3 regions of the Streptomyces sp. NPDC057697 genome follow, and region 3 is predicted to be linked to each of the others. Evidence: riboswitches for the same ligand, from Rfam matches in the RefSeq annotation. Region 3 holds a riboswitch; each other region holds the start of a gene.
The links. A riboswitch is a leader RNA that binds a small molecule or an ion and turns the genes downstream of it on or off. The one in region 3 is predicted to bind cobalamin.
Positions count from the first base shown of each region.

Region 1 (9,803 bases), 570 kb from region 3:
ATGCGTCAGCTTCACAGGGAAAAAAGGGAATTTTTATCCCATTTTCATGGGAGATGACAGGTCCTCGGCAGGCGTTTTCGGGCCACGCTTCCCCCATCCGGATAGCCGCCAACGCCACATTTCATCCACATTCCTCACACTTTCCACACACCCTAAGGTGCATATCGACCAGACCGGAAGGGGTGTCACTTCATGCGATTTCCCAGCGGGAAAAGTAGACAAATAAATATCAAGGGTGCGACCGCGTCGGTCGCGTGTGTGCTGGTGCTCGCGCTGGCGCTTCCCTCGCACGCGCAGGCGTCCGGGTCCGCGCAGGCCACGGGCGGCGGGCGGCCCGGCGTCACGTCCGGCCCGGGGGCGGCCGATCCGTCGGCCGCGTACGGCCGGGAGAAGTCCGTCGTCACATCGGCGGTGCTGTCCACCGGGCGCGACTCCGTGCCCGACACCCCGACCGGCCTGGACACCAGCCCGAGTTCGGGCGGCTGTCCGGCCTCCGGCCCGTTCGTCTCCCTCGGCAACACCGATGTGACGCTCGGCGCGGAGGTCTCCGACCCCGACGGCGGCACGCTGAACGCCCGGTTCGAGCTGTGGGCGACGGGCCACCATCCCGACGAGGACCCCGGCGGGTCCCTGATCGTCGGCGCCGAGGTCTCCGCGGCTTCCGGGACAGTGGCCTCGCTCCGGGTGCCGGGGGAGACACTGCGGCAGCACCTCACCGCCGCCGACGGCAACTTCTCCTGGCGGGTCCGGGCGCAGGACCGCACGTCCCGGTCCGCGTGGGCACCGGCCGACGACGGGCCCGGCTGCCGGTTCGTCTACGACCCCGACCGCCCGAGCGCACCGCCGACCGTCGAGTCGACCGACTTCCCCGACGCTTCCGAGGGCCGGCCGCAGGAGACCGGAAAGGCCCGGAAGCCCGGCACGTTCATCGTCGGCGACGGCGGTGTCGACGACGTGACGTCGTACGAGTACTGGACGGACTGGGCCCCCGGCCCGCGCTCCGTCGTGCCCACCGCCGACCTCGACGGGGACGGGAGGAAGGACGGCGAGGTCACGCTCGTTCCGCCGACGAGCGGACCGCACACGCTGAACGTCCGCAGCCTGGACGCCGCCGGGAACCGGTCGGACCTCACCCGGTACAGCTTCTGGGCCGACGGCCCCACCGCCCCGGACGGGCCCGGGGACCTCGACGGCGACGGAATCGCCGACCTCTACGGTGTACGCGCCGACGGTGAGCTGGTGCTCTTCCCCGGTGAGGGGGACGGCCGCGTCGGAGCCGCCACCGTGGCCGCGAGCACCGACTTCGACGGCGCCGCCCTCACCCGTCGCGGTGACTGGACCGGGGACGGCTACGAGGACCTGATCGCCGCGCTCCCCGGCGACGGCGGGAAGTCCCTCCACCTGTTCCCCAACAACGGAACGGGCTTCGCCTGCACGAGCCCCGGCGAACAGCCCGACGAGCAGTCGCCGCCCTGCACCGAGGGCGCGCGGCAGCTCCGGGTGTTCGACGAGCGGAACAACCACTGGGCGGCGGCCGACCAGATCCTCGCGATCGGAGACGTCGACGGGCCGCAGGACATCGACGGCGACGGCACGGCGGACGTTCCGGGCTTCCCCGACCTCCTGGTCAAGGAAGGCGACCGGCTCTGGCTGTACTTCGGCTCCCCGGCCTACTACCTCGACATGGAACGGGACCCGGTCCTGCTCGGTGAGGGCCCCTGGGCCGACTACGACCTCGTCGCGCCGGGCGACCGCACCGGGAACGGGCACGTGGACCTCATCGCCCGCGACAGGAACACCGGCCGGCTGCTCCTCTTCGAAGGCACGGGACACTCCGGCGAGGGGCTCGGTTCCGAGTCGGCGTCCGTCGTCCTCGACACCGGCTGGACCCCCGCCGACCGTCCGCTGCTCACGGCCGCCCCGGACGCGGGCGGCGATCGGGCCGCCGGCCTCTGGGCGACCGGCGGCGACGGCGGGCTCCGCTACTACCCGGACGTCCCGGGCAGCGGGATCCCCGTGGGCACCGCGGACCGGCCGGACCTCCAGGCGCTGAGCTGATCCCGGCGGCACGGAACCGAGCGGCGGCCCGTACCGGACGCGTTCCGGTACGGGCCGCCCGCGTGCGGGAACGCGCCGGTGCCCGTCCGGTTGCCCGGCGGCGGGGCCGAGGCCCTGGTCATGGACGCGCGTACGGGCACGGGAACCGGGCTGGTCGACGTCCCGCCGGGGTCGGTGACGCCGACGGACCGGCGGACGCGGCGCAGTTGGCTCGTGCGAACGCGTCCATGAGGTGGGCGGCAAGGACCCCGACGCCTGGGGTCTCCACGAGATGCCGGGCAACGTCCGGGACTGGTGCGGGGACGCCCACGACGCCGAGGCGTACGGCGCCTGCCGGGTGCTGCGCGGCGGCGGCTGGTGCGACGAGCACGGGAGCCGCCGCGCCTCCGCCCGCCGCCGCAGCCACCGGACGTTCCGCGTCGACGACATGGGCTTCCGCCTCGCCCGCTCGGGCACCGACGGACCGCCGTTTACTCCTCCGGCGGGAACACCACCTCGTCCGAGCCGCTCAGGGTGATCGTGATCGCCTCGACCGGGCAGCCCTCGGCGGCCGTGAGGACCTTCTCGTCGGCGTCGGTCTCCGCGTCCACCGGGTGGGACTGACGGGCGGTGTCCAGGGCGAAGCGGCCCGGGGCGTGGTTCAGGCACATCCCGGAGCCGATGCAGACGCCCCGGTCGACCTCCACGGACCAGCGGTCCCCCATCACGCCTCCCCGTATCCGGCCGGCAGGTGGATCATCTTGTGCTCGAAGTACTCGCCGTACCCCTCGGGGCCGAACTCCCGGCCCAGACCGGAGTTCTTGTACCCACCGAACGGGCCCAGCATGTCGAGGCTGAAGGTGTTCACGCTGTACGTGCCGGTCCTGACCCGGCGGGCGATGTCGATGCCGTGCTCGGTGTCGGCGGTCCAGACGCTGCCGCTCAGTCCGTACTCGGAGTCGTCGGCGATCCTCACCGCCTCGTCCTCGTCGCCGTACGGCAGCAGGCAGATGACGGGACCGAAGATCTCCTCGCGGGCGATGCGCATGGAGTTGTCGACGTCCCCGAAGAGGGTCGGCTCGACGTACCAGCCGCGCTCCTGGGACGCCGGACGGCCGCCGCCGGTCAGGACCTTGGCGCCCTCGTCCTGCCCGATCCGGATGTAGTCGAGCGAACGCCGCTGCTGGCGGCGGGCGACGAGGGGGCCGAGTTCGGTGGCGGGGTCCAGCGGATCGCCGACCTTCAGCGCGCCCGCCGCGGCGGCGAACGCCTCGGCCGTCTCGTCGTAGCGGGAACGCGGGACGAGGATGCGGGTCTGGGCCACGCACGCCTGGCCGTTGATCATCCAGGCGAAGGGGACGATGCCCGCGACGGCGGCGTCCAGGTCGGCGTCCGGGAGGATCACCGCGGCGGACTTGCCGCCCAGCTCCAGGGTGACCCGGGTGAGGTTGCGGGAGGCGACCTCCATCACCCGGCGCCCGGCGGCCACCGACCCGGTGAACGACACCTTGTCGACGCCCGGGTGCCCGACCAGGTACTCGCTGACCTCCCGGTCGGCGGGCAGGATCGACAGCACGCCCTCCGGCAGCCCGGCGTCGGCGGCGATCTCCGCCAGCAGATAGGCGTCCAGCGGCGTCTCCGGCGAGACCTTGAGCACCGCGGAGCAGCCCGCCAGCAGGGCCGGCGCGAGCTTGGCGGCGGCGGTGAACTGCGGGACGTTCCACGGCACCACGGCCGCGACCACCCCGACCGGCTCCCGGCGCACCAGCAGCGGCCCGAGCGCCCCGGCCCGCCGTTCCTCGTACGGGAAGTCGCGGGCGACGGTGATCGCCGAGTCCCACACCATCATCGCGGCGAGTGCCTGCACCATCACGCTCGATGTGTACGGGGTGCCGTTCTGCGCGCTGATGACCCGGGCGATCTCCTCGTACCGCGCGGCGAACGCGTCCTTGATCCGGGTCACCACCGCGATCCGCTCGTCCAGGCCCATCCGCGCCCAGGGCCCCTCGTCGAACGCCCGCCGCGCGGCGGCGACGGCCCGGTCCACGTCCGCCTCGCAGGCGTGCGGCACCCGGCCGATGACCTGTTCGGTGTGGGGCGAGACGACCTCGATCACGTCCCGGCCCAGCGGATCGACCAACTCCCCGCCGATGAAGAGTTTTCCGTGTTCGACAAGCTCGGTCATGACTGCTGCCTCCCGCGGCCCGGCGCGCGTCGTCCGGATCGGTGTCCGGGTCGGTGCCCGACCCGGCATCTGACTCTGTTTCAGAACTGATACCAGTTCCAGTTCCAGGAGTCCACGGCCGCGACCACGGCCCTCGAAGCCGCGGGGTCCGTGAGAGCGTCCGGAGGAGATGGGTGACCAGGGCTACTACTGAAACAAGTTCTCGTTACAGTGGGGGCGACGCACCGGAACCGCGAAACCGCACGTCGTCTGGAGAGATGGGGACCTCATGGCACAGGTGACCGACCACGGCGGAGGCGTGCACAGCATCAAGGTGCCCATCCCGGACAACCCGCTCGGCCACACGCTCGTGCACGTCCTGGAGACCGACCGGGGTCCGGTCCTGATCGACACCGGGTGGGACGACCCCGAGGCATGGGACACGCTCCGCGCCGGACTCACCGCCGTCGGTACGGAGATGGCGGACATCCACGGCGTGGTCATCACCCACCACCACCCCGACCACCACGGGCTCTCCGGGCAGGTGCGGGAGGCCTCCGGGGCGTGGATCGCCATGCACGCGGCGGACACCGCGATCGTGCGCCGTACCCGTGAGTCCCGGCCCGGCACCTGGCTGACGTATCTCGTGGCCAAGCTCACCGCGGTCGGCGCGCCCGAGGAGCACCTCGCGCCGCTGCGGGCCGCCGCGGCGGACGGGGGCCGTCTGCGGACCCTGCCGGGGCTGCGGGCCGCCCTGCCGGACCGGGAGATCGTGCCCGGCGAGCTGCTCGACCTGGCGGGGCGCAGACTGCGGGCGATCTGGACGCCGGGGCACACGCCGGGGCACGTGTGTCTGCATCTGGACGAGGAGCATCCGGGGAATCTGCCGGGCCGGGGGCGGCTCTTCTCCGGCGATCACCTGCTGCCGGGGATCAGCCCGCACATCGGGCTGTACGAGGACCCGGACGACGCCGCCGCCACCGATCCCCCCGCGGGCTCCCGGCCGCGTCCGAGCGGGGGAGACCCGCTCGGCGACTACCTCGACTCGCTGGAGCGGATCGGCAGGCTCGGGGCCGCCGAGGTGCTGCCCGCCCATCAGTACGCCTTCACCGACGCGGCCGGGCGGGTACGGGAGCTCCTCGCCCATCACGAGGAACGGCTGACCGGGCTGCTCGGGCTGCTGGCCGGGCCGCTGACGCCGTGGGAACTGGCCGAGCGGATGGAGTGGAACCGGCCCTGGGAGCAGATCCCGCACGGCTCCCGGAACATCGCGGTCTCGGAGGCGGAGGCGCATCTGCGGAGGCTGGTGAAGCTCGGTCGCGCGGAGGCGGTGCCGGGGACCGAGCCGGTGACGTACATCGCGGTGTGAGCGGCGAGCGGGGCGCGGCCGGCGGTGAATGGCGAGGGTGGTGTGAGCCGGGCCGGGCGGTACGGCTCCGCGCCGCCCTACTGACCCACCCTGGCATGCGGGTCATGGTCATTCGTGCGGGACCGGTCGTGCCAGTGGATTCCGCGTGATCGCCGGGACGGCCCCCGGGACGCCCGGCCTAAGCCGCCCCGGGGACCGTCCCGGACCGCCCGGTAGAGTGTGCGGGTCGTCATCATGCCCGTTCAGGGGGAAGCCGGTGCGAATCCGGCACTGACCACGCAGCCGTGAACCGTCCCGGAGACGGTGAGCCGGAATGCCCTGTCCGCGGACGTGACCGGCTCCCACCACCGATCCCGGTGGTCGGCACCGTCGAGGTATACGGAGCCGGAGCCTGGTGCCTGAGCGTGCCTGTGCCCGGTTCGTCGCACAGGAGAGGCCCCGCCCGCCATGACCGTACGCCGCAGCGCAGCAACGCTCGCCGCCACCGCCGCCGTGCTCTGCGCGGCCGCAGCGCCGGTCGCGGTCGCCGCGCCGTCCCCGTCGCCCTCGCCGTCCGCCGCGCTGCCCGCCGGGCTGTACGGCACGAAGGACCCCACCTACGACGGGGTGTGGCGGCAGTCGATGGCCTTCCTCGCCCAGCGGCTCGAAGGGGTCACCCCGGCCGCGAAGTCGGTGGACTGGCTGATCGGCCAGCAGTGCGCCGACGGGGCCTACGCGGCGTACCGGGCCGATGTCTCCGAGCCGTGCGACGACAAGACGGTGCTGGACACCAACGCCACCGCGGCCGCCACCCAGGCACTGGTCGAGGTCGGCGGCCACCGGGACATCGTGAACAACGGCGTGCGCTGGCTGAAGTCCGTGCAGAACGAGGACGGCGGCTGGGGCTACACCGCGGGCGCGCCCAGCGACGCCAACTCCACCTCCCTGGTGATCGGCGCCCTCGCCCGCCAGGGACAGCGGCTCGCGGACATCACGACCCCCGGCGGCAAGACCCCCTACGACCCGCTGCTCGCGCTCGCGATCCCGTGCGGCGGCAAGGACGGCGGGGCCTTCGCGTACCAGCCCGACAAGAAGGGGAAGCTGACCGCGAACGCGGACGCCACCGCGGCCGCCGTGCTCGGCACGATGGGCAAGGCCATGGCCGTCGGCGACAACGCCGCGGGCAAGGCCCCCCGCTGCCACCCGGGCTCCGGCCTCACGCCCGAGCAGGCCGCCCAGAACGGCGCCCACTACCTCGTCGGCGCCCTCGCCGGGAGCGGCCATCTGAACCAGGCGCCGATGCCCGGTGCCGCCGACACGACCCCGCAGCCCGACTTCGGCAACACCGCCGACGCGGTCGTCGCGCTGTCCGCCTCCGGCCACCAGGACAAGGCGGCCGGGGCGATCGCCTGGCTGAAGAAGAACGCCATGGACTGGGCCGGGCAGAACGGCCCCGCCGCCTACGCCCAGCTGGTCCTGGCCGCCCACGCGACCGGCAACGACGCCCGCGACTTCGGCGGAGTCGACCTGGTGGCCCGGCTGAACGCGGCCGGCCCCGCGCCCGCCGCCGTCGTGACGCCCGACCCGTCCGCCGACACCGGGTACGAGGCCACCGAGAAGGACCAGGTCCACAGCGGCGACGACGTGATCGGCGGCGTGTGGTGGTACATCGGCATCGCCCTGGTCCTCGCCGCGATCGCGTTCTTCCTGATCAGCGGTCGCCGGAAGAACAGGCAGCCGTGAGGCGGGCGGGAAGGGCCACCGCGCTGCTGGTGGTCCTGGGCGCCGTCCTGGCCGTGCTGGGCGCGGGACCGGCCCAGGCGGCCGGCTACCGCTACTGGTCGTTCTGGGAGGACTCCGGCTCCGGCTGGACGTACGCCACCCAGGGCCCGTCCCTGGTCCGGCCCGACGACGGCGCGGTGGAGGGCTTCCGGTTCTCGGTGAGCGAGGACTCCCAGGACGCGGCGAAACCGCGCCGCGCCCCCGACTTCGCGAAGATCTGCGCGGGCACCCCGGCCGAGGACGGCACCAAGCGGATCGCCCTCGTCATCGACCCGGGCACCGCCGCCGACGCCCCGGCCGGTGAGACCCCGCCCGCGCCGCGCACCGCGTGCGCCCGGGTGAGCCCCGACGCCAGTGCGGCCGAGGCGCTCGCCGCCGTGGCCAAGCCCCTGCGGTACAGCGGCGACGCGATGCTCTGCGCCATCACCGGCTACCCGGCCTCGGGCTGCGGCGAGCAGGTCTCCGGCGACGGGCACGGCACGCCCGCCCCGTCCCCGACCGGCTCCGCGTCCGCGTCGTCGGCCGCCGGCGGCTCGGGCGGTTCCGGCGGCTCCCCGTCCGCCGGGGTGTTCGTCGGCATCGGCGCCGTTCTCCTCCTCGGCGTCGCCGCGGTCGTGCGGGCCCGCCGCCGCCGCGGATGACCACCCCGACCGGCTCCGCGGTCCTGGCGAGCCGCCGCCCGCTGCGCGCCCCCGAAGCGACCCGGAGCAACGCGCTGCCCGCCGGGGCCTGGTGGCTGTGGGCGCTCGGCCTGGCCACCGCCGCCTCCCGCACCACCAACCCGCTGCTGCTCGGGCTGCTGGTGGGGGTGGCCGGTTATGTCGTGGCGGCGCGCCGCACGGACGCCCCGTGGGCCCGTTCGTACGGGGCGTTCCTCAGGATCGGACTGTTCGTCATCGCCGTGCGGCTGGTCTTCTCCGTCTTCCTCGGCTCGCCGATCCCCGGCACCCATCCGCTGTTCACGCTCCCCGAGGTGCCGCTGCCCGGCTGGGCGCAGGGGATCAGGATCGGCGGCCGGGTCACCGCCGAGCAGCTGCTCTTCGCCCTGTACGACGGGGCGAAACTGGCCACCCTGCTGATCTGCGTCGGTGCGGCGAACTCGCTCGCCAACCCGGCCCGGCTGCTGAAGTCGCTGCCGGGCGCGCTGTACGAGGCGGGCGTCGCCGTCGTCGTCGCGATGACCTTCGCGCCGAACATGGTCGCCGACGTGATGCGGCTGCGCACCGCCCGCCGGCTGCGCGGCCGTCCGACCGGCGGCATCGGCGCGGTCCTCCAGACCGGGCTGCCGGTCCTGGAGGGCGCGCTGGAGCGGTCGGTCGCGGTGGCGGCGTCGATGGACGCGCGGGGGTACGGGCGCACGGCGCAGGTCCCGCCCGCCGTCCGGCACACCACGAACGTCCTCACCCTCGGCGGGCTGCTCGGCGTGTGCGCCGGTACGTACGGGCTGCTGGCCGCGGAGGGCGCCCGGTACGGGCTGCCCCTGCTGGTCGCCGGGCTCGTCGCCGCGATGGCCGGGCTGCGGCTCGGCGGGGCCCGCTCGGTGCGTACCCGTTACCGGCCCGACCGGTGGGGCGCGCGGGCCTGGCTGGTGGCGGGCTCGGGGGTCGCGGTGGCGGTGGCGATGATCCGGGCGGGCGGGGTCCTCGGGGAGGCGCTGCACCCCGGGGTGGTGCCGCTGGTCGCGCCGGCGCTTCCGCTGTGGCCCGCGGCGGCGGTGCTGATCGGGCTGCTGCCCGCGGTGGTGGCGCCCGTGCCGCCCTCGGCGGGCGCCCCGTATTCCAAGGAGTTCCAGTGATCCGGTTCGAGCAGGTCTCGGTGCGCTACGAAGGAACGGAGCGCCCCACCCTGACCGGGGTCGATCTGACCGTTCCGGAGGGCGAGTTGGTGCTGCTCGTCGGTCCGTCCGGGGTCGGCAAGTCCACGCTGCTGGGTGCCGTGTCCGGTCTGGTGCCGCACTTCACCGGCGGCACGCTGAGCGGCCGGGTCACGGTCGACGGGCGCGACACCCGTACCCACAGACCGCGCGAGCTCGCCGATCTGGTCGGCACGGTGGGCCAGGACCCGCTCTCCCACTTCGTCACCGACACGGTCGAGGACGAGCTGGCGTACGGCATGGAGTCGCTGGGGCTCGCCCCCGACGTGATGCGGCGGCGGGTCGAGGAGACCCTCGACCTGCTGGGCCTCGCCGAGCTGCGCGACCGGCCGATCGCCACGCTCTCCGGCGGCCAGCAGCAGCGGGTGGCGATCGGTTCCGTCCTCACCCCGCATCCGAGGGTCCTGGTCCTCGACGAGCCGACCTCCGCGCTGGACCCGGCGGCGGCCGAGGAGGTCCTCGCCGTGCTGCAACGGCTGGTGCACGACCTGGGCACGACGGTCCTGATGGCGGAGCACCGGCTGGAGCGGGTCGTCCAGTACGCGGACCGGGTGGTCCTGCTGCCGTCGCCGGGCGCCGCCCCCGTCGTGGGCGCGCCC
Region 1 covers NZ_JBHVJA010000001.1:631,731-641,533, forward strand. The annotation lists gene ACFVFH_RS02810 (FG-GAP-like repeat-containing protein) at 193-2,058, shown strand; partial or broken gene ACFVFH_RS02815 (SUMF1/EgtB/PvdO family nonheme iron enzyme) at 2,270-2,575, shown strand; gene ACFVFH_RS02820 (ferredoxin) at 2,529-2,762, opposite strand; gene ACFVFH_RS02825 (aldehyde dehydrogenase) at 2,762-4,222, opposite strand; gene ACFVFH_RS02830 (MBL fold metallo-hydrolase) at 4,491-5,570, shown strand; cobalamin riboswitch at 5,777-5,911, shown strand; gene ACFVFH_RS02835 (prenyltransferase/squalene oxidase repeat-containing protein) at 6,018-7,292, shown strand; gene ACFVFH_RS02840 (SCO2322 family protein) at 7,289-7,972, shown strand; gene ACFVFH_RS02845 (energy-coupling factor transporter transmembrane component T) at 7,969-9,126, shown strand; gene ACFVFH_RS02850 (ABC transporter ATP-binding protein) at 9,123-9,803, shown strand, end outside.
Region 1: linked by a shared signal. The riboswitch ahead of ACFVFH_RS02835 (prenyltransferase/squalene oxidase repeat-containing protein) and the one ahead of ACFVFH_RS00305 (cobalamin biosynthesis protein) in region 3 are both predicted to bind cobalamin.

Region 2 (9,803 bases), on a different contig from region 3:
TCAAGTTCGATCAATATTTGATCGCGTAGCGAAGAAAAGAGAGGAAGGTCAATCACCCCGCCGTCCTGACCTCAGGGGAAGCCGTAGCCCTCCCGTCTGCGGACGCACGTACTGCCGTCGTGTGCCGGGGCGAAGCGACCGCCGCCAGGGTCAATCGGCGGCCCGGTCGTTCCCGACCGGGTAGGGCACGAAGGTGCTGCTGTTCTGGTCGATAAGCAACGGACGGCCCAGGGGTGGCGCGGCCCGCTGCGAGCAGTCGAGACGTTCGCAGACGCGGCAGCCCATGCCGATGGGGGTCGCGGCCGAGGAGTTGGTGAGGTCGAGGCCGTCGGAGTAGACGAGCCGGTGGGCGTGGCGGCTCTCGCAGCCGAGACCGATGGCGTAGGTCCTGCCGGGTTCGCCCCAGCCGCCGCGGTGCCGGGTGACGGCTCGCGCGGTCCACAGGAAGCGCCGGCCGTCCGGCATCTCGGCGACCTGGACATGGATCCGGCCGGGATTCGCGAGCGCCTCGTACACGTTCCACAGCGGGCAGGTGCCACCGGCCCGGGAGAAGTGGAAGCCGGTCGCGGACTGGCGTTTGGACAGGTTGCCGGCCCGGTCGACGCGCACGAAGGAGAACGGGACCCCGCGCAGTCGCGGCCGTTGCAGGGTGCTCAGCCGGTGGCAGACGGTCTCGTAGCCGAGACCGAACTGGTCGGTGAGACGCTCGATGTCGTAGCGGGCCTCCTCGGCCGCCGTGTGGAAGGCGGTGTAGGGAAGGACCAGTGCGGCGGCGAAGTAGTTGGCGATTCCGATACGCGCCAGCGCGTGGGTGGGCGATCCGGACGGGAAGTCCTCGGTGGCCGTCCGGTCGAGGTCCGCTCCGTGCTCCAGCAGAGCCAGCTGGGTCGCCATGCGGAACGCCCGCTGGCCGGGCCGCAGCCGCGAGGACAGGTGAAGGGTGCGGCTCGCGCCGTCGTAGCGGTGCAGTCGCGCCCCGGGTTCGGCCGCCAGACGAACACCGTGCGCCTTCGCGAGTCTCGATGTGAGGGCCGCGGTCACCTCGCCCGGCCGGATGCCGATCTCACCGGCCAGACGCTCGGCCGCGAGGTCGGTCTCGTGCAGGTAGTTCTGGCGGCGGTAGAAGAAGTCGCGGATCTCCTCGTGCGGCGAGGAGACGGTTCTCCGGTCACGGTCCCTGCCGTCCGCCGCCCCGGCCAGGCTCTCGGAGAGCTGCTGGTTGCGGCGCCCGAGGTCGAGAAGGACCTTGGCCACGCCCGGCAGCCGGGCTGCCAGGTCACCGAGGTCGGCGGCGGAGACCCGGGAGTCGGCGATCTCGCCGGCGAGTGCCTCGCGGAGGTCGGCCAGCAGACGTGTGGTGTCGCGCTCGGAGAAGAACCCGGGATCCACGCCGAACGCCTCGGTCAGCCGGAGCAGCACGGGGACGGTGAGCGGCCTGGAGTCGTGTTCCATCTGGTTCAGGTAGCTCGGGGAGATGCTCAGGACCCGGGCGAGGTCCGCCTGGCTCATCCGGCGCTCCTCGCGCAGCCGCCGCAGCCGTGCTCCCGCGTACGTCTTGCTCATCGAACCGCTCCTCCGCACCGGGATCCGACCCCGGTCAGCGTACGGGAACGTTCCGGGTTCGCACCCTTCGCAAGCTTGGCAAAAGGCGACGGGAAGATTCGCAAAGGTTGGCATACGTCCCCGCTTGTTGGCACTGAGTGCCAGTGCCAGAGTCGTAGTGCGGCCCGCCGAACCCGGCAGTCACAGCCTGAAACCGGGGCCCTTCTACCGACCTGCTGCCGGAGATCCCGGCACTGACGGCGATCTGCACCGGCAACATTGCCCGGCTCCACCTCCCGGTGACGGCGGGCCGCACCCCCAGTAGAACGACACGCAGTGCCACCTCTGTTCATCCGGGCAGCGGGCTTGGCAGCCAATACAGACCGAGGAGACCGTGACAGCCATGGCAGAAGCGAGGACGCAGGCGGCCGAGGAACTGGCGCTCCGCTGGACCACTGATCCCCGGTGGCAGGGCATCGAGCGCACCTACACGGCCGAGGACGTGGTCCGCCTGTCCGGCAGCGTCCGCGAGGAGCACAGCCTCGCGCGGCGCGGCGCCGAGAGGCTCTGGCGCCAACTGCACGAGCTCGACTACGTCCATGCCCTCGGCGCTCTCACCGGTGGTCAGGCGGTGCAGCAGGTGAAGGCCGGGCTGCAGGCCATCTACCTCTCCGGCTGGCAGGTCGCCGCCGACGCCAACCAGGCCGGTCACACCTACCCCGACCAGAGCCTCTACCCCGCCAACTCCGTGCCCCAGGTGGTCCGCCGGATCAACAACGCGCTGCTGCGTGCCGACCAGATCGCCACCGCCGAGAACGCCGGTGACACCACGGACTGGCTCGCGCCGATCGTCGCCGACGCCGAGGCCGGGTTCGGCGGCCCGCTCAACGCCTTCGAACTCACCAAGGCGATGATCGCGGCCGGCGCCGCCGGCATCCACTACGAGGACCAGCTCGCCTCCGAGAAGAAGTGCGGCCATCTCGGCGGCAAGGTCCTGGTGCCGACCTCGCAGCACATCCGCACCCTCAACGCGGCCCGGCTCGCCGCCGACATCGCCGATGTGCCCACCGTGATCATCGCCCGTACCGACGCCCTGGCGGCGAACCTGCTCACCACGGACGTGGACGAGCGCGATGCCGAGTTCGTCACCGGGGAGCGCACGGCGGAGGGCTTCTACCGGGTGCGCAACGGGATGGCGCCGGTGATCGCCCGCGGTCTGGCCTACGCGCCCTACGCCGATCTCATCTGGGTCGAGACCGGCACCCCCGATCTGGAGCAGGCCCGGGAGTTCGCAGAGGCCGTCCACGCCCGGTTCCCCGACCAGATGCTCGCCTACAACTGCTCCCCCTCGTTCAACTGGAAGGCCGCCCTGGACGACGACCAGATCGCGAAGTTCCAGCGTGAACTGGGCGCGATGGGCTACAAGTTCCAGTTCATCACGCTGGCGGGTTTCCACTCCCTCAACCACGGCATGTTCGACCTGGCCCACGGCTACGCCGAGCACGGCATGACCGCGTACGTGGACCTCCAGGAGAAGGAGTTCGCCGCGCAGGCGCAGGGCTTCACCGCCGTCAAGCACCAGCGCGAGGTCGGCACCGGCTACTTCGACCTGGTCTCCACCGCCGTCAACCCCGCCTCCTCCACCACCGCCCTGGCCGGGTCCACGGAGGAGGAGCAGTTCCACTAGGGCCTGTCGTCGAAGTGGCGTCGTCCGGCCGGAGGCCGGGCCCTGCGGTGTCCTGCGAGCGCGAGGCGGAGGACCGTTCCCGTACCGGGTGTACGGGGACGCCTCCGTCGACCACGCGGCGAGCGTGCGTGCTGGGCACCGCACGGCAGGCGGCACTTCGAAGACAGGTCCCGGGGCCCTTCGTCCGCCCTGTCCTCGGCCGGGCGGAGGGGGACGGGCCGTCTCCCGTCCCCCTCCGCCCCCATCCCCTCCTCAGGAGAGCCCGATGTCCCTCACCGCACTCACCCGCCCCGTCCGTGTCCTCGCGGCGCCCGGTCAGCGGCACGACGAGATACTCACCCCCGCCGCCCTGGAGTTCGTCGGCCGGCTCGTCGACGCATTCGCGGTACGTCGGCGGGAGCTGATGAAGGAACGGCGCCGGCAGGCGCTGCGGCTGGCGGCGGGCTCGCCCCTCGACTTCCCCGTGGCCACTTCCGCAGTGCGCGACGACCCCACCTGGCGAGTGGCGCCGCCCGCGCCCGGTCTCACCGACCGCCGTGTGGAGATCACCGGCCCGCCGGACCGCCGGACGGCCGCCGGTGCCCTCGGCTCCGGCGCCCAGGTGTGGGTCGCCGACTTCGAGGACGCCACCGCGCCCTTGTGGGACAACATCATCGGCGGGCAGCTGAACGTGCTCGACGCCGTCGAGGGACGTATCGGCTTCGCCGCGCAGGAGGGCCAGGGGTCCCGGCTCGGCGGACGACCCGCCACGGTCATGGTGCGGCCCCGGGGCTGGCACCTGGACGAGGAGCACCTGGAGTTCGACGGCCGCCCCGTCCCCGCCGCGCTCGTGGACTTCGGCCTCTGCTTCTTCCACTGCGCCCAGCGGCAGATCGATGCCGGGCGCGGCCCGTACTTCTATCTCCCCAAGCTGGAGAACCGGTACGAGGCCCGGCTGTGGAACGATGTCTTCCTCCTCGCCCAGGAACTGCTCGGCATCCCCCGTGGCACCGTCCGTGCCACGGTTCTGATCGAGACGATCACGGCCGCGTTCGAGATGGAGGAGATCCTCTACGAACTGCGGGAGCACAGCGCGGGGTTGAACGCGGGCCGCTGGGACTACCTGTTCAGCCTGATCAAGACGTTCGGCCACCGGTCCGACTTCCTCCTTCCCGACCGTGCCCGGGTCACGGCGGCCACCCCCTTCCTGCGGGCCTGCACCGACCTCCTCGTCCGTACCTGTCATCGGCGTGGCGCGCACGCCATCGGCGGGATGGCCGCCCAGGTGCCTGGCGAGGGCCCGGCCGCCGAAGAGGCCGTCCTGGCCAAGGTCCGCCTGGACAAGGAGCGGGAGGCCGAGGACGGCTTCGACGGCTCCTGGGTCGCCCACCCCGCCCTCGTTCCCGTCTGCCGCGCGGCCTTCGACGGAGTCCTCGGTGGGCGGCCCCACCAGCACGACCGTACCCGCGACGACGTCGAGGCCGGCCCGGCCGACCTGCTGTCCGTGCGCCGGATCAGCGGACCGCCCACCTCGGAAGGGGTGCGCACCAACATCTCCGTCATCCTGCGGTACTACGCCGCCTGGCTGCGCGGGCAGGGAACGGTCACCATCGACGGCCTGGTGGAGGACGCCGCCACGGCCGAGATCGCCCGAGTGCAGATCTGGCAGTGGCTGCGGCACCGCGTGGTCGACCGGGAGACCGTCGGGGTGCTGCTCGACGACGAGGTCGCGGCGCTCGGCGCCGAGTACCCGTGGGCGCCCGTGGACGACATCCGCGCACTCTTCGAACGGACGGCCATGACAGGCGAGTTGCCACAGTTCTTCACCCCGGACGCCTACAGCCGCCACCTCGTGCGCCGGACGGAGGTGCGGGCATGAGCGCGGGCATCGCACGCGTCGGCGTGGTCGGTGGCGGGCAGATGGGCGCCGGGATCGCCGAGGTGTGCGCGCGGGCCGGACTGGACACCGTGGTCTGCGAGGTGGACGCGGTGGCCGCCCGCACGGCACGGGACCGGATGGCCGCGTCCCTCGAACGGGCGGTCCGGCGCGGAAGACTGGAACGGGAGGCGGCCCGGGACGCGCTCGCCCGGACGGTGTTCACCGGCGGCCTGGACGTTCTCGCCGACCGGCAGCTCGTCATCGAGGCGGTCGTCGAGAACGCGGATGCCAAGACCGAGGTCTTCGCCGCCCTCGACAAGATTGCCGAGGACCCCGCTGCCATCCTCGCCACCAACACCTCCTCGCTGCCGATCATGCGGCTGGGCATGGCGACCGGCCGCGCGGACCGGGTCGTGGGGCTGCACTTCTTCAATCCCGTCCCGGTCCTGCCACTGGTCGAGGTGGTCCCCTCGCTGCACACCTCGGCCGCGACGACCGCCACGATCGAGGCCTTCGCCACCAGCGCACTCGAAAAGACGGTCATCCGCTCCCAGGACCGGGCGGGCTTCGTCGTCAACGCCCTGCTCATCCCCTATCTGCTCTCCGCCGTGCGGATGGCGGAGTCCGGATTCGCCTCGGCCGCCGACATCGACGCGGGCATGGAGCACGGCTGCGCCCATCCCATGGGCCCGCTGAAGCTGGCGGACCTGATCGGCCTGGACACCGTCGTCTCCATCGCGGAGTCGCTGTACGAGGAGTTCCGCGAGCCCCTCCACGCGCCGCCGCCACTGCTCCGGCGGATGGTGGAGGCGGGTCTGCTGGGCCGGAAGACCGGCCGGGGGTTCCACACCTACGACCAGGGCTGAGGGGCCCGCACCCGCCACGGGGGCCGGCGGGCCCTCGCGGCCGTGCCGGGCGAGGGGCGTGAAGCGCGAGTACGGCGCTTCGCGCCCCTCGCCGTGATTCCGCGCCGCCCCTCATCCCGCCTCGCCGCTCCTCGTCCTGCCGCGCTCCGCCCCGCGTCCGCCGTGCGCGTGCCGTCGTCGGGGCGGAATGTCCCGCGAGCAGGCGGCACCGCCCCCGTCGACCGAAGCAGGACTTAGGTATACCTAACTTTCGCCAGCGACACAACATCTGGGGTGTGCGCGCACACGGCCATCCAGATGTAGTGTTGGCGGTGCTGGTGGTTCGCCGGGCACTGCTGTGCTCGGCGTCGCAAGAGGGAACCCGGTGAAAGACCGGGACTGCCCCGCAGCGGTGAGCGGGAACGACCGCCGTCATACGCACTGGGCCCGACACATCGGGCCCGGGAAGCGACGGCCAGTAGGAGTCTCGAACGACACGAGACGCGCCCGTGAGTCCGAAGACCTGCCACCGGTGCGCACACCGGACAGCGGTGCGCGCGCTCCGAGGCCCCGAGGGAGGGCCGGGTGGCATACGCACGGCCCCGGGTGAGGCGTACCGTTCCACGGCCCCCCGGTCCCCAGCCGTACGCGCCGCACCGCTCCTCCCTCCCGGTCCTCGGGCAGAGACGGGAACGAGCGAGAGGAGACGGCGACCCATGAGCGAACTCGTTTATTTCTCCAGCGTCTCGGAGAACACCAGACGCTTCGTGGAGAAGCTGGACCTGCCGGCCACACGCATCCCCCTGCGTCCGCGCCACGAGGGCACGCCGCAGGTGACCGAACCGTATGTGCTGATCACACCGACCTACGGCGGCGGTGAACGAGCCGGCGCGGTCCCCAGACAGGTGATCCGCTTTCTGAACGTCGAGGCCAACCGGGCGCTGCTGTGCGGGGTCATCGCCTCCGGCAACACCAACTTCGGCGCCGACTACTGCCTGGCCGGCCGGGTGATCTCGGCGAAGTGCCGGGTCCCGGAGCTGTACCGATTCGAACTGCTGGGCACGGAACGAGATGTCCGCGCCGTACGGGAAGGGCTGCGGGAATTTTGGACACGACACTCATCGACGACGGAGCGACAGGCAGCATGAACACCTTCACCACGCCGGTCACGGCCCCCGCGGCCCCGCGCGAGCCGATCGGCACGCGCAAGGACTACCACGCGCTGAACGCCATGCTGAACATCTACGACTGCGACGGCGCGATCCAGTTCGACAAGGACCGCGAGGCCGTCCGTCAGTACTTCCTCCAGCACGTCGATCCCCACACGGTGGTGTTCGACTCGCTCAAGGAGAAGATCGACCACCTCATCGAGAACGACTACTACGAACGGGAGCCGATCCGGCGCTACCGGTGGGAGTTCGTGGAGGAGGCGTACCGGCAGGCGTACGCCCACGAGCACCGCTTCCGCACCTTCCTCGGCGCGTTCAAGTACTACACGTCGTACACCCTCAAGACCTTCGACGGCTCCCGCTACCTGGAGCGGTACGAGGACCGGGTCGTCGCGACCGCGCTGTTCCTCGGCGCGGGGGACGAGGCCCTGGCCTCCCGGCTGGTGGACGAGATGATGACCGGCCGCTTCCAGCCCGCCACCCCGACCTTCCTCAACGCGGGCAAGGCCCAGCGCGGCGAGCTGGTCTCCTGCTTCCTCCTGCGGGTCGAGGACAACCTGGAGTCCATCGGCCGCGGCGTCAACTCCGCCCTCCAGCTCTCCAAGCGGGGCGGCGGAGTGGCCCTGCTGCTGACGAACCTGCGCGAGCAGGGCGCGCCGATCAAGAAGATCGAGAACCAGTCGTCCGGTGTCGTTCCCGTGATGAAGCTCCTGGAGGACTCCTTCTCCTACGCCAACCAGCTCGGTGCGCGGCAGGGCGCGGGCGCGGTCTATCTGCACGCGCACCACCCGGACATCATGCGGTTCCTGGACACCAAGCGGGAGAACGCGGACGAGAAGATCCGGATCAAGACCCTCTCGCTCGGTGTCGTCGTCCCGGACATCACCTTCGAACTCGCCAAGCGCAACGAGGACATGCACCTGTTCTCGCCGTACGACGTCGAGCGGGAGTACGGCAGGCCGCTGGCCGATCTGTCGGTGAGCGAGCACTACGACGAGATGGTCGCCAATCCGCGCATCCGCACGACCAGGCTCGGCGCCCGCGAGTTCTTCAAGACGATCGCGGAGCTGCAGTTCGAGTCCGGCTACCCGTACCTGCTGTTCGAGGACACGGTGAACCGGGCCAACCCGGTGCCCGGCTGGATCAACATGTCCAACCTGTGCTCGGAGATCCTCCAGGTCAACACAGCCAGCACGTACGACGCCTCGCTCGGTTACGAGAAGGTCGGCCGGGACATCTCCTGCAACCTGGGGTCGCTCAACATCGCCGCCGCCATGGCCTCTCCGGACCTCGGCGCCACCGTCGAGACGGCGGTGCGCGGCCTGACGTCCGTCTCCGACCAGTCGAACATCGACGCCGTGCCGTCCGTGGCGCATGGCAACGACCTCTCCCACTCCATCGGCCTCGGCCAGATGAACCTGCACGGCTACCTCGCCTCGCAGCGCATCCACTACGGGAGCGAGGAGGGTGTCGACTTCACGAACATGTACTTCTACGCGGTCGCCTTCCACGCCCTGCACGCCTCCAACCGCATCGCGATCGAACGCGGCACCGCCTTCGACGGCTTCGAGAAGACCGCGTACGCCGACGGCTCCTACTTCGACAAGTACACCGAGCAGGTGTGGGAGCCGGCCACCGAGCGGGTGCGGAAGCTGTTCGCCGACGCGGGGACCCACCTGCCCACCCAGGACGACTGGCGTGAACTGAAGCGGTCCGTGCGGGAGCACGGCATCTACAACCAGTACCTCCAGGCCGTGCCGCCCACCGGGTCCATCAGCTACATCAACGACTCGACCCCCTCCATCCACCCGATCGCCTCCAAGGTGGAGATCCGCAAGGAGGGCAAGCTCGGCCGCGTCTACTACCCGGCGCCGCACATGGACAACGACAACCTGGAGTACTTCCAGGACGCGTACGAGATCGGCTACGAGAAGATCATCGACACGTACGCGGCGGCCACCCGCCATGTCGACCAGGGGCTGAGCTGCACGCTCTTCTTCCGGGACACGGCCACCACCCGCGATCTGAACAAGGCGCAGATCCACGCCTGGCGCAAGGGCATCAAGACCCTCTACTACATCCGGCTGCGCCAGGAGGCCCTGGAAGGCACCGAGATCGAGAACTGCCTGTCCTGCACCCTGTGACCGCCCCCGTCCGCGAACCCGAGGCACCAGCGATGACCACCACCCCCGCCCCCGTGACCGACACCTCGGTCACCCCTCCCTCCTACCGCCACGACCCGGCCGCCCGGTTGCGTCCGGTCAACTGGAACCGCGTCACCGACGAGAAGGACCTGGAGGTCTGGAACCGTCTCACGGCCAACTTCTGGCTGCCCGAGAAGGTCCCGCTCTCCAACGACGTGAACGCCTGGCAGCAGCGGCTGAGCGCCGAGGAACGCACCCTGACCATGCGGGTGTTCACCGGGCTGACCATGCTCGACACCGTGCAGGCGACGGTCGGCGAGATCGTCCAGATCCAGGACGCGCGCACCGAGCACGAGGAGGCGGTGTACACCAACATCGCCTTCATGCAGGCGGTCCACGCCCGCAGCTACTCCTCGGTGTTCTCGACGCTCGCCGGCACCCCGGAGATCGACGACGCCTACCGCTGGGCCGTGGACAACGACGTCCTCCAGCAGCGCTGCAAGACCGTCCTGAAGCACTACTACGGCGACGACCCGCTGAAGCGGAAGGTCGCCTCCA
Region 2 covers NZ_JBHVJA010000012.1:83,643-93,445, reverse strand. The annotation lists gene ACFVFH_RS27380 (short-chain fatty acyl-CoA regulator family protein) at 151-1,563, opposite strand; gene aceA (isocitrate lyase) at 1,946-3,229, shown strand; gene aceB (malate synthase A) at 3,495-5,087, shown strand; gene ACFVFH_RS27365 (3-hydroxybutyryl-CoA dehydrogenase) at 5,084-5,953, shown strand; cobalamin riboswitch at 6,255-6,478, shown strand; gene nrdI (class Ib ribonucleoside-diphosphate reductase assembly flavoprotein NrdI) at 6,649-7,080, shown strand; gene nrdE (class 1b ribonucleoside-diphosphate reductase subunit alpha) at 7,077-9,245, shown strand; gene nrdF (class 1b ribonucleoside-diphosphate reductase subunit beta) at 9,278-9,803, shown strand, end outside.
Region 2: linked by a shared signal. The riboswitch ahead of nrdI (class Ib ribonucleoside-diphosphate reductase assembly flavoprotein NrdI) and the one ahead of ACFVFH_RS00305 (cobalamin biosynthesis protein) in region 3 are both predicted to bind cobalamin.

Region 3 (9,803 bases):
GCGGGCCATGCCGGGCGCCGAGGCCCAGTGCGTGTGCAGATAGCTGGCGTGCACGCCATCGCGTACGAATCCCTCGACCCGCCGCTCCGGCTGGTGCATGCCCCACGCCGGTTCGGCCCCGGCACCCGGCTCCAGCACGGTCCGGTGGAACTCGTGTCCGCGCACCCGGGTGCCGGGCGCCGCCAGCACGCTGTCGGAGACCGCCACGGCCTCCCGGTAGCCGAGCGTGAGCCGCTTCGACATCCGCGCTTCCGCGTCCAGGACCCCGCACATCGGCAGCCCGTCGAGCGAACGCGCCAGATACAGCAGCCCCGCGCACTCGGCGGAGACCGGTGCCCCGGACCCGGCCAGCTCGGCGACGGCCCCGCGCAGCGCCGCGTTGGCGGAGAGCTCGGCGGCGTACACCTCCGGGAAACCCCCGCCGATGACGAGCCCCCGGGTGCCCCGCGGCAACGTCTCGTCCCGCAGCGGATCGAACGGCACGACCTCGGCCCCGGCGGCGGTGAGCAGCTCGGTGTGCTCGGCGTAGGAGAAGGTGAACGCGGGACCGGACGCCACGGCCACGACCGGGCCCCGGCCACCGGCGGAGGAGGGCAGCGGCACCGGCCCGCCGCACTCCGCGATCGCCGTCCGGGCGTCCCACACCTCGTCCGGCAGCGCGGGCGCGGACCGGGCCAGCGCCATCAGCGCGTCCAGATCGCACCCCGCCACCACCTGCTCCCGCATCGCCCCGACCGCGCCCACCGCGTCGCCGCGCCGCTCGGCCACCGGCACCAGCCCCAGGTGCCGCGACGGCACCGCCACCTGCTCGGCCCGCCGCAGCACCCCCAGCACCGGCAGACCGGACTCCTCCAGCGCGTCCCGCAGCAGCGCCTCGTGGCGGTCCGAGCCGACCTTGTTGAGGATCACCCCGCCGATCCGCACCCCCGGGTCCCAGGAGGCGAAGCCGTGCACCAGCGCGGCCACGGAGCGCGACTGCGACGACGCGTCGACGACCAGCACCACGGGCGCCCGCAGCACCTTCGCGACCTGCGCGGTCGACGCCAGCTCGCCCTGCCCGGACGCCCCGTCGAACAGCCCCATCACGCCCTCGACCACCGCCAGGTCGCACCCCCGCGCCCCGTGCGCGAACAGCGGGGCGACCAGACCGGGGCCGCACATGTACGCGTCGAGGTTGCGCCCCGGCCGGCCCGTGGCCAGCGTGTGGTAGCCGGGATCGATGTAGTCGGGGCCGACCTTGTGCGGGGACACCGCGAGACCGCGCCCCGCGAAGGCCGCCATCAGCCCCGTGGCGACGGTGGTCTTGCCGCTCCCCGAGGAGGGGGCGGCGATCACCAGACGTGGGACGTTCACCGGGATTCCCTCACCATTCGATGCCCCGCTGGCCCTTCTGACCGGCGTCCATCGGGTGCTTGACCTTCGACATCTCGGTGACCAGGTCGGCGGCGTCCAGCAGCTTCTGCGGCGCGTTGCGGCCGGTGACCACCACATGCTGCGTACCGGGGCGGTCGCGCAGCACCTCGATCACCTCGTCGGTGTCGACCCACCCCCAGTGCATCGGGTACGCGAACTCGTCGAGGACGTACAGCCGGTACGTCTCGGCGGCCAGGTCGCGCTTCACCTGCTCCCAGCCCTCGCGGGCCGCCTCCTCGTTGTCCATCTGGCCGTCGCGCTGCACCCACGACCAGCCCTCGCCCATCTTGTTCCAGACGACGGACCCGCCCTCGCCGCTCGCACCGAGCACCTTCAGCGCGTTCTCCTCGCCGACCTTCCACTTCGCCGACTTGACGAACTGGAAGACGCCGATGGGCCACCCCTGATTCCAGGCACGCAGCGCCAGCCCGAAGGCCGCCGTCGACTTCCCCTTGCCGGTGCCGGTGTGCACCATCAGCAGCGGGCGGTTGCGGCGCTGGCGGGTGGTGAGCCCGTCGTCGGGCACGGTGGTCGGCTGTCCCTGCGGCATTACGCGGCCCTCCTGTTGGTTCCCTGAACGTCCTTGACGAGCCCGGCGATCGAGTCGGCCCGCAGTTCGTCGAGCGTGACGGCGCTGCCCCCGAGATCGCGTGCGAGGCTGCCCGCGAGACCGAGCCGTACCGGCCCCGACTCGCAGTCCACGACGACGGACGCGACGCCCTCCGCCTCGTGCAGCCGCGCCGCTCGGGCCGCCAGCGCCACCGGGTCGGGGCCCCCGGTCGCCCGCCCGTCGGTCACCACGACCAGCAGCGGCCGCCGCGACGGATCACGCAGCCGCTCCACCCGCAGCACCTCATGGGCCTTCAGCAGCCCGGCCGCGACGGGGGTGCGCCCACCGGTCGGCAACTGCTCCATCCGCGCCGCCGCGGCGTCCACCGACGACGTCGGCGGCAGCGCCACCTCGGCGTCCCTGCCCCGGAAGGTGACCAGCCCGACCTTGTCGCGCCGCTGGTACGCGTCCAGCAGCAGCGACAGGACCGCGCCCTTCACGGCGGCCATCCGCTGCCGGGCCGCCATCGACCCGGAGGCGTCCACCACGAAGAGCACCAGATTCCCCTCGCGCCCCTCCCGCGTCGCCTGGCGCAGATCGTCCCGCCGGACCACCAGCCCGCGCCCCGAACGGCCACGCGCCCGCTGGTGCGGCGCGGCGGCCTGCACCGTCGCCGCGAGGTGCAGCTTGGTCAGGGCGCCCTGCGGACGCCGCGCGCCGGTCGTGCGCCCGTGCTCGGTACGTGCCCGGGACCGCCGCCCCGCCGCGCCCTCGCCCAGGCCGGGAACGCTCAGCATCTTCGTGCGAAAGGGCTCGGTGGCGCGTACCGGCTGCTGCTCGCCGCCGCCGGAGGGCTGCCCCTGGCCCTGCTCCCGGCCCTGTTCGGGCACGGACGGCGCGGGCGCGTCGCCGGACTCGCCCTCGGGCCCCTGCGGCGTGTCGGGGCCGTCGCCGCGCGGGGGGCGGCCGCCGCCACCGGGGCCGTCCGGGTCCGGATCCTCGTCCTCGCCGCCGTTCTGCTCCAGCGTGTCGTCGAGCTTGTCCTCGTCGAGACCCGGCGCGTCGAACGGATTGCGCCGGCGCCGGTGGGGGAGCGCGAGCAGGGCCGCCTGCCGCACGTCCTCGGCGAGCACGTCCGTACGCCCCGCCCAGGCGGCCAGCGCGGTGGCGGTCCGCGCCATCACGATGTCCGCGCGCATGCCGTCGACCTCGAAGGCCGCGCAGGTCGCCGCGATCTGCCGCAACGCCGCGTCCCCGAGCCGCACTTCGGGCAGCAGCGCCCGCGCGGCGACGATCCTCGCCCGCAGCGCGTCCTCCTCGCCGGCCCACCCGGCGGCGAAGGCCGCGGGGTCGTCGTCGAACGCGAGACGCCGGCGCACGACCTCGACCCGCTGATCGGTCTCCCGGGACGCGGCGACCTCGACGGTCAGCCCGAACCGGTCGAGCAACTGGGGCCGCAGTTCGCCCTCTTCGGGGTTCATCGTCCCGACGAGCAGGAAGCGCGCCGCGTGCCGCACCGAGACCCCCTCGCGCTCGACGTACGAGGCGCCCATCGCGGCCGCGTCCAGCAGCAGGTCCACGAGGTGGTCGTGGAGCAGGTTGACCTCGTCGACGTAGAGGATCCCGCGGTGCGCGTCGGCCAGCAGGCCCGGTTCGAACGCCTTCACGCCGTCCGCGAGCGCCCGCTCGATGTCCAGCGCCCCGACGAGCCGGTCCTCGGACGCGCCCACGGGCAGCTCCACCATCCGGGCGTCCCGCGACACACCGGCCCCGGTCTCGTGGGGGCCGTCCGGACACGCCGGGTCCGGCGACGCGGGGTCGCAGGAGAAACGGCACCCGGGGACGACGGCCACCTCCGGCAGCAGCGCCGAGAGCGCGCGCACGGCGGTGCTCTTGGCGGTGCCCTTCTCCCCCCGTACGAGCACACCACCGATGTTCGGTGCGACGGAGTTGAGCAACAGGGCGAGTTGCAGGTCCTGCTGCCCGACGACGGCGGTGAACGGGAAATGCGTGCTCACTGGGCGATCCTTCCTGCGGGTGAATGGGCGTGAACGAGGCGGGCCGGGCCGGTCCCCGGGGTCATCGGCGGCCTCCCGGGACCGCGCGGGCTCCGGGCGCGCCGGGTGCTCCGGGTGCGATGAACGGCAGCCCCGGCGGCGCGCCCGACTCGATGAGCCGCAGCAACGCGTCGGTGTCCGCGTGCTCTTCGACGAGATCGCCGAGGCGGTCGAGCTGTTCCTCGCGCAGCGCCGCGAACGCGGTGTCGGGGGCGGGGACGAAGCGCCGGCCGGCGGCCCGTGCGACCTCGGCCAGGAAACGGCGGCGGAACGTGTCGCTCTCCAGCGAACCGTGCCAGTGGGTGCCCCAGACGGAGCCGACCCGGCAGCCGTCGAGTCCGTGTCCCCGGTCGTCGCGGAAGAAGGTCTCCCCGCCGAGCACGTCCGCCACGCCGTGGTGGATCTCGTACCCCTCGACCGGCGCGCCGAGCGCCTGCCCGACGGGGCGGGCCAGGGTCTTCTCGCGGTCGAAGCGGATGCGTACGGGGAGCAGCCCGAGGCCCTCGACCCGCCCGGCCCGCGACTCGACCTCGTCCTCGATGTGCTCGCCGAGGACCTGGTAGCCGCCGCAGATGCCGAGGACCGGCCGGCCCTCGGCCGCTCGCCGGACCAGCGCGTCGGCGAGGCCCCGTTCGCGCAGCCAGGCCAGCGCCTTGACGGTGCCCCGGGTGCCGGGCACGACGACGAGGTCGGCGTCGGCCAGCTCCTCGGCGCGGTCCACGAACCTGACCACGACGCCGGGCTCGGCGGCCAGCGCGTCCACATCGGTGAAGTTCGACATCAGCGGCACCGCGCACACCGCGACCCGCAGCACGTCCTCGCCGTGCGGCGGCGCCACCGTCGATTCGCGCACGGTTCCGCGCAGCGAGACCCGCAGACCGTCCTCCTCGTCGATGCCGAGGCCGTGCGCGAAGGGCAGCACTCCGTACGTCGGCCGCCCGGTGAGGTCCCGCAGCATGTCCAGCCCCGGCTCCAGCAGCGAGACGTCACCGCGGAACTTGTTGACCAGGTAGCCGGCGATCAGCGACTGGTCCTCCGCCGCGAGCAGGGCCGTCGTACCGAAGAACGAGGCGAAGACGCCACCGCGGTCGATGTCGCCGACCACCACCACCGGGAAGCGCGCCGCGCGGGCGACACCCATGTTCACGATGTCCGTGCGCCGCAGATTGATCTCCGCCGGGCTGCCCGCCCCTTCGCAGATCACCGCGTCGTACGTGCTCCGCAGCTGCTCCAGGCAGTCCACGACCGTGGAGAACAGCGCCTCCTGCCTGCCTCCGTGGTAGCCGCGCGCGCTCATCTCGCCGACCGGCTTCCCCATCAGGACGACCTGGCTGGAGCGGTCGCCGCCGGGCTTGAGCAGCACCGGGTTCATCAGCGCGGTCGGCTCGACGCGGGCGGCCTGGGCCTGCATGGCCTGGGCGCGCCCGATCTCGGCGCCCTCGCGGGTGACGAACGAGTTCAGCGACATGTTCTGCGCCTTGAAGGGCGCCACCTTCACGCCCCGGCGTACGAGCCAGCGGCAGATGCCCGCGGTGACGACGCTCTTGCCCGCGTCGGAAGTGGTTCCGGCGACCAGCAGTCCGCCGCTCATGTGCTTCTCCGTCCTGCGACACGGGGCGCCGCCGTGCGGCGCCCCGCGATCCGTCGTGCGGCGAGGGCCGCGCCGAGCCGTCCCGCCACGCAGACACCGAGGGCCAGCGCGCCCACCCGGCGCGACAGCCGTACCGCGCGTTCGATGTCGGCGGTCTCCACCGCCCGGCCCGTCTCCCCGTTGAGCACCGGACGGTGCTCGATCCGGCCGCCGTACGCGAGGGTGCCGCCGAGGCGCACGCCGAGCGCACCCGCGAACGAGGCCTCCACCGGGCCCGCGTTGGGGCTCGGGTGCTTGGCGGCGTCGGCCCGCCAGGCGCGGACCGCGTCGGCCGGCCGTCCCCCCGCGGCCACCGCGAGCAGGGCCGTGAGCCGGGCGCCCGGCCAGCCCGCGAGGTCGTCCAGGCGGGCCGAGGCCCAGCCGTAGCGCAGGTGGCGGGGGGACTTGTGGCCGACCATGGCGTCGAGGGTGTTGGCGGCCCGGAAGCCGGCCAGCCCGGGGACCCCGGCCAGCGCGCCCCACACCAGCGCGCCGACCACGGCGTCCGAGGTGTTCTCCGCCACGGACTCCACCACGGCGCGGGCGATCTGCGGCCCGTCCAGGGACTGCGGGTCGCGCCCGCACAGGTGCGGCAGCCGCTCGCGGGCCAGGCCGAGGTCACCGGCGGCCAGGGCGGCGCCGACGGCCCGTGCCTCGCGGCCCAGGGAGGTGCCGCCGACGACGGACCAGGTGGCGGCCGCGGTCAGTGCCACGGAGGCGGCGGGGCTGCGGCGTACGGCATGGGTGAGCAGGGCGGCGCCACCCGCGGCGCCTCCGGCGCAGACGAGGGTGTGCAGTGCGCCCCAGCCGCGGTGGTCACGCCACAGACGGCGCTCGACCTCCGCCGCGGCCTGTCCGAAGGCCGCGACCGGGTGCCCCCTGCGGGGGTCACCGAGCAGCAGATCGCCGATCAGTCCGGCCGTGGCGCCGTACGCGAAGATGCGGTCGGCTCGCACGGTTCAGCCGGCCGTCGCGCCTCGGCGGACCTTCGTGCGGGCGGCTCTCGTCGAGAGCGCCGAAAGAGCGGACGCAGGGCGGCCAGGCATGGCGATATGTCCTCACTCAGGGTCCGCGCCCTGGTTCGACGTGACCGGCGACGAGAGTCTCCTGGCTCCCGGATCCGCGGCTCCCCCGGCCTTCCAGCCCGCTCGCGCGCGCCGTGACGTCCGGTGTGGGGGACCGCTCCCCGGTGACAGTGGCGGGACCGCGCCGGATTCGCACCGGCTTCCTCTGCTGTCGCCGTAATTGGCTCCGGCAGTCCACCACGCCCCGCGAACGCCCGTCAACCTGCCGTTGACCTGCGACGGCGCAGTGTGCTGATACCCACATCGGGCCGGACACACGGGGGTGTCCGGCCCGACGGGAAAGGCGTGCGGAAGCGGTTCAGGCGACGATCAGGTAGATGCCGTACGTGACGGCCGCCGCGCACAGCGCGAAGCAGACGTACGCGCCGGCGCGGGCCAGCAGCAGCGAGGAGCCGGAGCCGCCCTGCGCCGCCGGTTCCGGCTGCTTGGAGAGGCCGACGATGCCCAGGGTGAAGAGGCCCACCAGTGCGACGGTGACGACGAGGGAGACGCCGAATACGGAGCCGAGGGCTGCCCAGTCGATGTTCATGCTGAATCCTTAGACGGCCGGTTCAGACGGTGGCGGGTCGCGCCGGGTCCTGGGTGGTTCCGGCCGGGGCCGGAATGGTGGTCATGAGGTTCTGGGCCGGTGCCTGGGCCGCGGTGGGCGGCGGGCTGACGGCGGCGATGGCCGTGGTGACGACGCCCGCGGGCTCGGCGTCGGCAGCCGCCGGGGCGACGTCGTCGTGGCCGACCGGCTTGCGCCGCGACACCAGCCAGATCGCGCCGGAGCCCGCGACCAGCAGCACCGCGACGACGACGACCCCCCAGGTGCCCTGCTGGGTGAGGAGCTCCGCCCCCGCGCCGACCAGACCGGCGGCCGGCAGGGTCAGGCCCCAGGCGACGAACATCCGGGTGGCGGTGGACCAGCGGACCACACCGCCCCGGCGGCCGAGGCCCGCGCCCATCACGGCGCCGGAGCAGGACTGGGTGGTGGAGAGGGAGAAGCCGAGGTGCGAGGAGGCCAGGATGACGGTGGCCGCGCTGGTCTGGGCGGCGAAGCCCTGCGGCGGCCGGAGGTCGGTGAGGCCGCTGCCCATGGTGCGGATGATGCGCCAGCCGCCCAGGTAGGTGCCGAGCGCGATGGCCGTACCGGCGGCGACGATGACCCAGACCGGCGGGTTGGCGCCCGGGTGCAGGACGCCGCCGGTGACCAGGGCCAGGGTGATGATGCCCATGGTCTTCTGCGCGTCGTTGGTGCCGTGGGCGAGGGAGACGAGCCCGGCCGAGGCGATCTGGCCCGCCCGGTACCCCTTGGCGGTGGCCTTCTCCTGGGCGTCGTTGCGGATCTTCCCGCCGATCCGGTACGTCAGCCTGGTGGCCAGCAGCGCGGCCAGACCGGCGACGATCGGGGCGGCGACCGCGGGGAGCAGCACCTTGGTGATGACGGTGCCGCCGTTGACGGACGACCAGCCCGCCGACATCACGGCCGCGCCGATCAGTCCGCCGAACAGGGCGTGGGAGGAACTGGACGGCAGCCCGACCAGCCAGGTCAGCAGATTCCACAGAATGGCGCCGACGAGCGCCGCGAAGATGACTTCCGTCCGCAGCCCGTCCTCGTTGATGATCCCGCCGGAGATCGTCCTGGCGACCTCCACCGACAGGAACGCGCCGACGAGATTGAGAACGGCGGACATGGCCACCGCTGTCTTCGGTCTGAGCGCACCGGTCGAGATGGTCGTCGCCATCGCGTTCGCGGTGTCATGGAAACCGTTCGTGAAATCGAACACTAGAGCTGTCACGATCACAATCGCGAGGAGCAGCGTGATGTGTTCCATTTACCCAGGCAATCGTTCGACGTCATTGGCATGTGGACCGTAGGCAACCTGGGTGAACGGAAGATGAACTGAGCGGGGCGCTGGGGTGTTGCCAAGCGGGGTCCGGGCATTCCGCTTGTCCTCGGGGCGGTCGTGGCCCGGCTTTCCCGGGTGAGCGGCTGTGGCCGACCCCATACCCGTCCGCCTCCGCGGCTGACAGGATCGGCGCATGAGCGAGCAGCAGCGGGACGCGATCGGACGCGCCTGGGACGGCGTCGTCGCCACCGCCCGGCGCACGGCGGCCGAGGGCCTCGTCGTCGGGACCTCGGGAAACGTGTCGGCACGGGTCGGCGACACGATCCTGGTCACACCGAGCGGAGTGCCGTACGACCGGCTGGGCCCCGAGGACGCCGTCGGCGTCGATCCGGAGGGCAACCGCGTCCTCGGCGAACTGGCCCCCACCAGCGAACTCCCGCTCCACCTCGCCGTCTACCGGAACACCGACGCGGCCGCCGTCGTCCACACCCACGCGGTCCACGCCACGGCCGTCTCCACCCTGGTCGACGAGGTCCCGCCGATCCACTACGCCGCCGCCATGCTCGGCGGGCCCGTACGCGTCGCGCCCTACGCGCGCTACGGCACCGTCGAACTGGCCGAGAACATGCTCACCGCCCTGCGGGACCGCACGGGCTGCCTGCTCCAGAACCACGGAACCGTCACCCACGGAGCCACCCTCGACCAGGCGTACGACCGGACCGCCCAGCTGGAATGGCTCTGCCACCTCTGGCTCACCGCCGGCTCCGTACCCGGCCGTACCCCGAACCTGCTCTCGCCGCGGCAGCTGCACGAGGCGGGGGAGGCGCTCAAGGGGTACGGACAGCCCGGCCGGCCCCCGTCCGCTGGCAGCGTCACGCATCCGCCACGACACTGAAGCGGTGCGCCCGGCAACAGTCACGGCAGCAGCCGTCACCACGATCCTCGGCGTCGGAGCGGCAGCGGTCGCGGCCGGCCGGTACGCCAGCGACGCCGCCCTCCGGGCGCCGTCCGGACGACCGCTCCCCGCCGACCGCAGACTCACCGTGCACGCCACGGCGGCCGGGCAGGTCACCCTGACCCGCTCCTTCACCGCCCTGCGGCCCGGGATGTACGGACTGGTGGGCAAGGACGTCCACGCCGTCGTCGGCCCGGTGATCGAGAACGCCCACCACGCCCCCGACACCGTCGTCCGCAGACTGGTCCGCGTCGACCGGGGCACCCTGGGGACCGGCACCA
Region 3 covers NZ_JBHVJA010000001.1:57,242-67,044, reverse strand. The annotation lists gene ACFVFH_RS00325 (cobyrinate a,c-diamide synthase) at 1-1,353, opposite strand, end outside; gene cobO (cob(I)yrinic acid a,c-diamide adenosyltransferase) at 1,364-1,963, opposite strand; gene ACFVFH_RS00315 (putative cobaltochelatase) at 1,963-3,981, opposite strand; gene ACFVFH_RS00310 (cobyric acid synthase) at 4,043-5,611, opposite strand; gene ACFVFH_RS00305 (cobalamin biosynthesis protein) at 5,608-6,606, opposite strand; cobalamin riboswitch at 6,751-6,882, opposite strand; gene ACFVFH_RS00300 (hypothetical protein) at 7,034-7,264, opposite strand; gene ACFVFH_RS00295 (anion permease) at 7,287-8,552, opposite strand; gene ACFVFH_RS00290 (class II aldolase/adducin family protein) at 8,761-9,462, shown strand; gene ACFVFH_RS00285 (alpha/beta hydrolase) at 9,467-9,803, shown strand, end outside.